Regions from separate parts of the Microbacterium sp. Cr-K20 genome, predicted to be linked through region 1. Evidence: predicted binding sites of a transcription regulator. Region 1 holds the regulator's gene; the other holds the start of a gene.
What was found. Region 1 encodes LexA, which represses DNA repair genes until DNA is damaged. Its sites were predicted from a motif close to TCGAACANNTGTTCGA; they were not measured.
Positions count from the first base shown of each region.

Region 2: a site for LexA is predicted at 1,694-1,709, ahead of GZ67_RS19900 (LexA family protein). Genes of this name have one in related genera too.

Region 1 is NZ_JARE01000057.1:37,366-41,559, reverse strand. It holds gene hisB (imidazoleglycerol-phosphate dehydratase HisB) at 1-425, opposite strand, end outside; gene GZ67_RS0113630 (histidinol-phosphate transaminase) at 422-1,507, opposite strand; gene GZ67_RS0113625 (LysM peptidoglycan-binding domain-containing protein) at 1,574-1,942, opposite strand; gene lexA (transcriptional repressor LexA) at 2,233-2,919, shown strand; gene GZ67_RS0113610 (dipeptidyl-peptidase 5) at 2,942-4,194, shown strand, end outside.
Region 2 is NZ_JARE01000066.1:60,029-64,222, reverse strand. It holds gene GZ67_RS19905 (Y-family DNA polymerase) at 1-1,248, opposite strand, end outside; gene GZ67_RS19900 (LexA family protein) at 1,253-1,549, opposite strand; gene GZ67_RS20630 (hypothetical protein) at 1,893-2,054, shown strand; gene GZ67_RS0116320 (hypothetical protein) at 2,073-2,351, shown strand; gene GZ67_RS0116315 (hypothetical protein) at 2,493-3,227, shown strand; gene GZ67_RS0116310 (hypothetical protein) at 3,318-3,698, shown strand; gene GZ67_RS20265 (RES domain-containing protein) at 3,758-4,194, shown strand, end outside.

The DNA.
Region 1 (4,194 bases):
CCGGTGAAGTGCCCACCGATGAGGTGGTGCTCGAATCCGGCGGGCTCGCCGGTGTGCACGAGGTACGGACGACCCGAGATGTCGACGACCGCCTGCGCGAGCGCCTCATCGAGCGGCACGAGCGCATCGCCGTAGCGGGAGATGCCGGACTTGTCGCCCAGCGCCTCGAGGATCGCCTGTCCGAGCACGATCGACACGTCTTCGACGGTGTGGTGCGCATCGATGTCCGTGTCGCCCGAAGCGCGCACGGTCAGGTCGGTCAGCGAGTGCTTCGCGAAAGCGGTGAGCATGTGGTCGAAGAACGGCACCGACGTGTCGATGCGGCTCGCCCCCGTGCCGTCGAGGTTCAGCTCGAGTTCGACGGTGGACTCCGACGTGCTGCGCACGCGGCTCGCGGTGCGCGGGGTCGATGACGGGGTGCTCATGATGCCGATCCTATCGAGGCCAGAGCATCGAGGAACGCGGTGGTCTCGGCCTCGGTGCCCGCGCTGACCCTGAGGTGACCGGGGATGCCGACATCACGCACCAGCACGCCGCGGTCGAAGAGCTGCTGCCACGTCGCACGCGGATCGGCGATGCCGCCGAAGAGGACGAAGTTCGACCAGGATTCGTGCGGCGTATATCCGAGCGCCTCGAGGGTCGCGGTGATGCGGTCGCGCTGTTCGACGATCTCCTCGACCATGCCGAGCATCACGTCGGAGTTGCGCAGAGCGGCGACGGCCGCAGCCTGCGTGAGCGTGCTCAGGTGATAGGGCAGGCGCACCAGACGCAGCGCATCGATGAACGTCGGATCTGCCGCCAGATACCCGACCCGCGCACCGGCGAAGGCGAAGGCCTTGCTCATCGTGCGGGAGACCGCCAGGCGCGGGCGCCCCTCGAGGAGTGTCAGCGCGGAAGGCGCGTCGTGCGGTGCGAACTCCTGGTAGGCCTCGTCGACGATCACGATGCCCCGCGCCGCCTCGTAGACGGCTTCGACGACGTCCAGGCCGAGCGGGGTGCCGGTGGGATTGTTCGGGGTGCACAGGATGATCACGTCGGGGTCCGCGGTGCGCACCTGCTCCGCTGCCTCCTCCGGTGTGATCGTGTAGTCGGGCTGCCTCGTCCCGGGGATCCACCGCGCGCCCGTGCCCTGTGCGATGAGCGGGTACATCGAGTATGTCGGAGCGAAACCGAAGGCCGTGCGCCCGGGGCCGCCGAAGGCCTGCAGGATGTGCTGGAGCACCTCGTTCGAGCCGTTGCCCGCCCAGATCTGCTCCGGGGTGAGGCCGTGACCCAGATACTCTGCGAACGACTCGCGAAGAGTGGTGAACTCCCGGTCGGGATAACGGTTCACATCACGGATCGCGAGCGCGATGTCGTCGAGGATGTCGCTCGCCACCGCGTCCGGAATGGGATGCGTGTTCTCGTTCACGTTGAGGGCGATCGGGAGCGGTGCCTGAGGAGCGCCGTACGGAGTCAGTCCGCGAAGATCGTCGCGTAGCGGGAGATCGTTGAGGGAGAGGGTCACCCTTCCCATGTTAAGCGGCACCCCGAGTCGATGACGCAAAGTTGCCGCAGCTCGGGCGCGACGGGATCAATCCACGTACTGGGCCGGGATGGCGAGCGTCTGGCCGATCTGGAGCTCACCGCCACGCAGCAGGTTCATGCGGCTGATCTCACCGATGACGTCGCGCGGGTCGGCACCGGGGGCGACACCGGTGGCGATCGACCAGAGAGTGTCACCGGGCATGACGGTCACGGTCTCGACGCTGACGGCTGCCGTGTCTGCGCCCGAGGCGATCGCACTGCCACCGCTGAGTGCGGCGAAGGCGATGCCGATCGCGAGCGGCACGGAGGCGAACCCCAGCAGCACGGCGCGACCGCGCGTGGTCAGACGGAGTCGCGTCGTAGGACGGGTCGACGCCGGAATGACTGCCGCGGTGCTGAAGCCGATGCTGCTCATGTGGTGCTCCTTAGCCTGTCCCGGAGCGGTGAAGCTGCCGGGGAAGTTGGCGTAGCGTTCGCATTCCCGCCTCGGCCGGGAGCCGTGAATGCGAAGCTACGTACCGAAGATATCTTCGAGTTCGAACATCTGTCAAGTTGTCTTCGAAACCGGATGCACGATTCTGCCGACACGCTCGAACAGATCTTCCAGATCGGGCCGTTTCTCGGATACGGTTTCGATGAGAACACCACACCACGGGCCTCCGACATTCGAAGAGCGACGTCGGAACACCGCACTTAAGGAGCACCATGAGCGAGAACTCGGCCCCCGAGTCGGAGGCACCGCGGACGCGACGCCGCAAGAGCCTGAGCCCCAAGCAGATGGCGATCCTCGAGGTCATCCAGAACTCCATCGCTCATCACGGCTACCCGCCGAGCATGCGGGAGATCGGAGACGCCGTCGGCCTGAAGTCCCTGTCGAGCGTGACCCACCAACTCGGTCAACTCGAACTGAGCGGCTACCTGCGACGCGACCCCGGCAAGACACGTGCCATGGAGGTCCTGATCGATCTCCCCGGCGCCAGCGGCGAGAACCCCGCCGACGTGGCGACTCCGGTCGGCGACGCGGCGCTCGTGCCCCTGGTCGGTCGCATCGCCGCCGGCGTGCCGATCACCGCCGATCAGCAGGTGGAGGAGATCTTCCCTCTCCCCCGTCAACTGGTGGGCAAGGGAGACCTCTTCATGCTCAAGGTCTCGGGCGAGTCGATGATCGACGCCGCGATCTGCGACGGCGACTGGGTCGTGGTGCGCTCGCAGAACAATGCGGAGAACGGCGAGATCGTGGCCGCGATGCTCGACGGCGAGGCCACGGTCAAGGTGCTGCGCCGTCGCGACGGCCACACCTGGCTCCTCCCCCGAAACTCCTCCTTCGAACCCATCCTCGGCGACGAGTCCGTGGTGCTCGGTAAGGTCGTGGCGGTGCTGCGCGCCGTCTGAGTTCAGACCATAGGCTCGGAGCATGTCGTCGCCTCACGGTTCCTGGCCCTCTCCGTTCTCCGCAGCCTCCGTCGCGGCATCGTCCCCGCGCATCGACGGGGCGCGCTTCGTCGGCTCCGAGATCTGGTGGGGAGAATCCGTGCCCGCCGAGAAGGGGCGGGTCACGGTGCGAAGCTCCTCGGGAGCCGAGATGCTCCCGGCGCCCTGGAGTGCTCGCTCTCGTGTACACGAGTACGGCGGCGGGGCATGGACCGCCGATTCCACGGGCATCCTGTACTTCGTCGATGCCGGCGATCAGCGTGTCCATCGACTGGTCGCCGGTGCCGAGCCCGTCCCGCTGACACCGGCGGGGCCATCGCACGGAGGCCTCCGCGTGCAAGACGGCCGTCTGCTCGCCGTGCGCGAAGATCTGTCGGCCGCGCCGCATACCCGCGCGATCGTCGAGATCCCGATCGACGGCTCCGCCGCGGAGGACGCGTCCGGAATTCGAGTCATCGTCGAGGGCGACGGCTTCTTCGCTCACCCCGCACTCTCGCCCGACGGCGGCCGCGTCGCCTGGATCACCTGGAACCGCGGACGGATGCCCTGGGAGGCCTCGCAGCTGCAGATCGCGCAGAGCGACGGCAGCGACGTGCACGAGATCCCCGCTCGAGCGGCGTTGCAGCCCGAGTGGCTCAGCGAGACGGAGCTGATGTTCGCCGATGATCCGGACGACCGCTGGGGCCTGCATCGCATCGAGCTCGACGGAGTCTCGCCGGTCGGCGCACCGCGCGCGCTCAGCCCGACCGATGCCGACACCGGCTACGGGCTGTGGGTGCTCGGCAACCGCTGGTATCGACCCCTCGCCGACGGACGGATCGTCGCCGTCCGCACGAACGGGCGCGACGAGGTCGTCCTGATCTCACCGGACGGTGCCGCACGCCCGATCGATATCCCAGCCGACGGCCATGTGAGCATCGACGATGTGGACGGGTCGCGCGTGCTGCTCTCCGGCAGTGGCTCCGGCGTGACCGCCGGCCTGTGGTGCATCGATGTGGACTCCGGCGCGACCGTCGCCGTGCGCGGAGGTGAGCCCGTCGATGCCGAATGGATGCCGCGCGCTGTGCCGATCGAGGTCGACGGAAGGCACGGAGTCGTGCACGCCTTCGCCTACCCCCCGGCGAACCCCGACGCGACAGCCCCCGCCGACGAGCTCCCCCCGTACGTGGTGCTGGTGCACGGCGGACCGACCGCGCACGTCACCGGCGCGGCTTCCGCCGCCAACGCGTTCTACAC
Region 2 (4,194 bases), on a different contig from region 1:
TCCCAGTGCGTTGTTGCGCGGGGTGTGAGCGTGCCGCGTTTCATCTGCCAGGACGGGCCGGGGCGGAATCCGCCATATCCGAGGCCGAGGGCATCCGTGCCGGCCCTCTTCGGGACGCCGGCGACGAGCGCGGCGATCCCGGCATCCTCGTGGGGCTGCCGGAACGGTTCGAGGGGCGTGTCTACACCGGCGGGCAGAAGGTCGGTGAGCATGAGGCCAGCGCGCGTACCGGAAGTCGTCCTGGATCTGGGGGAGCAGCTGGTGTGCGGCGCGGGTGAGCTCGACAGGATCCGCAGTGGGGAACGGGAGCCGCACGCGCGTTGACGGGTAGTGCTTCTGCTCGGTCCAGTGGCTGGTGCCGGCGAACACGTCCACACGGCGCGCGACTTGCGAGTGCTTCACCAGGCGCGCGGCCGCTTGCTGTGCGTACACCGACAGTGCCTGCCGGATGCCCGCCACGGTCGTGACTTTCTCGGAGAACGACCGGGACACGATGAGCTGGTCCTTCTTCCCGGTGCGGTCCTCTTCCGGTCCGATGCAGGCGACGCCGCGCAGCTCGAGCGCGGCGCGCATCACGACGACGTTGAACCACTTCCGCACCTGCACGGGATCCGCGGTCGCGAGATCCCATGCAGATCGCACCCCGTAGCCGCCAAGGCGTCGTTCCAGCCGACCGGCGATGGCCGACACCTCTGACACCGGCAGCGCCTCCATGAGCCGCTGCCGCCAGTCTTCACGAGTGGCCGGCCATGCACACACCCCATCGAACACGGGAACCTTCTTCGCGGTCCTGTTCGCTAGCTTTGCCAGTGTCCTCGTCGGGGCAATCCCCACGCACGCCGGCACACCGAGGAGACGATGCAGGGTGTCTTTGATGTATCGGCCGAGGGCCTGCATCGCGTCGACGTCCGCCGCGGTGCGCCTGTCGATGGTGAGGAACGCCTCGTCGATCGAGTACACGTCCAGCTCGTGGGTGAACCGCTCCAGGACGTCCATCACCCGCCGGGACATGTCCCCGTACAGCTCATAGTTCGACGACACTGCCTCGACACCCATGTGCTTCGCGTGTGGGCGCAGCTCGAACCATGGCTTGCCGAGATCCAGGCCGAGTGCTTTCGCCTCCCGCGAGGCGGCGACCACCATTCCGTCGTTGTTGCTCAACACGACCAGTGGCACCTCGGCCAGGCGTGGGTTGAACACCCGCTCGAAGGAGGCGTATGCGGAGTTGATGTCCACGTGCGCGAGCATGTCGCTACCGCAGGTGATGGATGCAGTAAGTGGCCACGCCCCACACCTGCAGGTCGCTGAGTTCGGCCACCACGATGTCCGAATGATCGGCGTTTTCGGACTTCAACACGATGCCGAGGGGAGTGACTTCGAGTCGCTTCACGGTCAACTCGCCGTCGAGGACGGCGACGATGATGTCCCCATGCTGAGCGCGCTTGGAGCGGTCGACGAGCAGCTCATCGCCGTCACTGATCCCGGCCCCCGTCATCGAGTGCCCGGAGGCGCGGACGATGAACGTTGCCGCTTGGTCGTCGACGAGCATGTCCGTCAGATCGATCGGACCGTCGTAGTGGTCCTGCGCGGGAGGGGACCCCGCACGCCACAGCGACGGGCGCCGCCATCAGCGACGCCACCGACGCGGCGTCGAGCAGCCGCGGCGCGATCGCGAACATCCAGGCCTCCAAAACCGAACACGTAGACGATAGTTAAGTATGCGCTTTGAGGCTCAGATTCGAAGATTCGCTTTTGACGACCGGTGCTGTACGCGCTTGGTGGGGGCGCAGTGTCCGTCGTTACGATGCCTGAGTGAGTCCGCACCCTCGTGCCGGCCTCCGTGTACGGTTTCGGGGAGTGAGCGGTGGGACTGCCGCGCGGAAGGAGCCAAGATGGGCGTGGGGGAGTACTTCACCTTCGGAGACGTTGTCAACGTGGAGGTGACGGAGGACGCATATCCGTTCACTCGTGACGACGAGGACGATCCTCGTCGACCCCGTAATGGGCTGCAGGGGCGGGTGACGTTCGCCGATCTCGCCGGCATCCTCGTGTAAAGCCACGGAGGGCGGTGCATGCCGCTGTTCGCCGAAGACAACAGCAAGATCGAAATCCACGACATCGAAGCCGATCCGGGGCGGTTCTACCCCTGGCGATCGGTGGTCTCCGCGGTGAAGATCGCGAACACCGAAAAGTACGATGCTGACTGGCAGAAGCGCGAACGTGACCAGCAAGCGTACGCCGCCGCACACGACGACAAGTTCCCTGAGTCCAGTCGGGCGTTCTACGGCTGGCGGAACTCTCTGTCCCAGGAGGCGTACACCGCCGCGTACAAGGCGGTGCAACCCGAGTAGCGGGGCCCGTTGCTCGGGTCGTCTACGGACGCCCCCAGGCTTGCCAGACGAAGGCTGCGCTGTTATAGCGCGTGAACGATGCTGCAGAAGCCTCGACTCCTGCGCGTGTTTTCGCGTCCCGGGGCGTGGGATGCTCGAGCGGTGACTGAGAGCAACTTGACTATTCCTCCGGACGACGGCGCGGGCGAGTTGACGGCACATTTCGTGTCATCGCTTGTTGAGTTAGTGCCGGGGGTTGGACCGACTGCGGCTCGCGCCATCGACTATAAGATGACGCGGCGAAAGGCTGCGCGAGATCGCGAGTTCATGATTGCTGTGGTGGCTGCGATCAAGGAGCTGTGGGAAAAATCGGAGAAGCGCCCGCCGATCGAGGAGGTCTTCGACTCGGACGAATACCTTGCAGCGTTCGAACGGTGCTCCCGCGTAGCGTCCGAGTCGGCCAGCGATACGAAGCGAGCACGTCTCGCGCGAGCCGCCGCCACTGCTGTTCTTGGGGACATCAAAGAGGCGGAGATCGAGATGTTCCTCGAGCTCACCGAAAGGTACAGCGACGTTCATGTGTGGTTACTGGCGTTCTACTGCGACCCCGCAGCATGGCTTGAAGCCAACGGGATGGGGCAGGCCGCCGCGCCAGGGATTCGAGGAGGGAAAAGAGACGAGCCGTTGCAAGCCGCGCTGCGAGTAAGCCCCATGAGCATGAGCATCGTGAAGGCAGCTGTCGAGGACTTGCAGCGTGACATGATGCTTGTCTCCTTCGATCTGAATGAGAACGTCGGCGATCGTCAACAGTTTGCTCCGCAGACTCGTCGCAGGGCGAGGCGGTTCCTCCGATTCATTGGTGAAACAGGTCTGTCCGAAGGCTCAGCGTCAACTTAAGTTGACATAAAACCTATTATCGGTTGTTCTTCTGTTGTTTTTTACTCAGGTCTTTAACCGTGAAGCGTCGGGAAGATGTACGATATCCGCATGGTCACTTCAACCGTGGTTCAGAGGCATCGCGACACGAGCCGTTACGAGCCGCACGAGCTGGTGCGAGAGCTGAATGCCGGCCTCGGCACGACGTTGGTCGCAGCTTTGGCGGGCTCGAAGAATCGTGCGCAGCCGTACGAGTGGGCCAAGCCGGACGGCGCAGAGCCTCGCTCGGCAGCGTGGAACAGGCTGCAGTTCGCGCATCAGATCTGGCGAGAGCTCGAGGACGCTGAGGGTCCCGGCGTTGCGCGTCGTTGGTTCATCGGCGGGAACCCGCTGCTGTCGGAGCAATCGCCTGTCGCTGCGATCCGTGACGACCGACACGCAGAGGTTCGTCGGGCTGCTCAGGCGTTCGTCGACGGCGACGTCGACGAGTGAGTCCGCACGCGCGCACCTGCACGGTCACCGGACTCCGGCTAGTCCCCATGGGGCCCTCGGTGGGGTTCCACGTGGGCAAATTGAAGTACCGCCAACCGTCCGCCGCTGTGCGAACTGCAGACAACCACCGCCAGGACTGGGGCCGCTTTGATGTCATCGGTGAGACCTTCTACGTTGCGGAGAACGTCGAGACCGCCTATGCCGAGGTCCTCGCCGGCTTCAAACTGCCGAACGGTGTGAACGACTCGCTGGAGGAGATCGCCGACATGCTCGGTGTGGACCGGGCAGAGGCTGTTGCCTGGATAGCTGAGGACTGGGCGTTGATCGAGCCGGATTTCCAGGGTGTCGGGGCGATCCCCGCATCATGGCGGAAATCTCGCCGGGTGTTCGAGGTGGAAATGAGCGAGCCAGGCTGGCTCGTCGACGTGCACCACCCGGCATCCATCTCTGCCATCGAAGCGGCAGGAGGCGGCGCAATGGCCAACTGGCTCGCTCG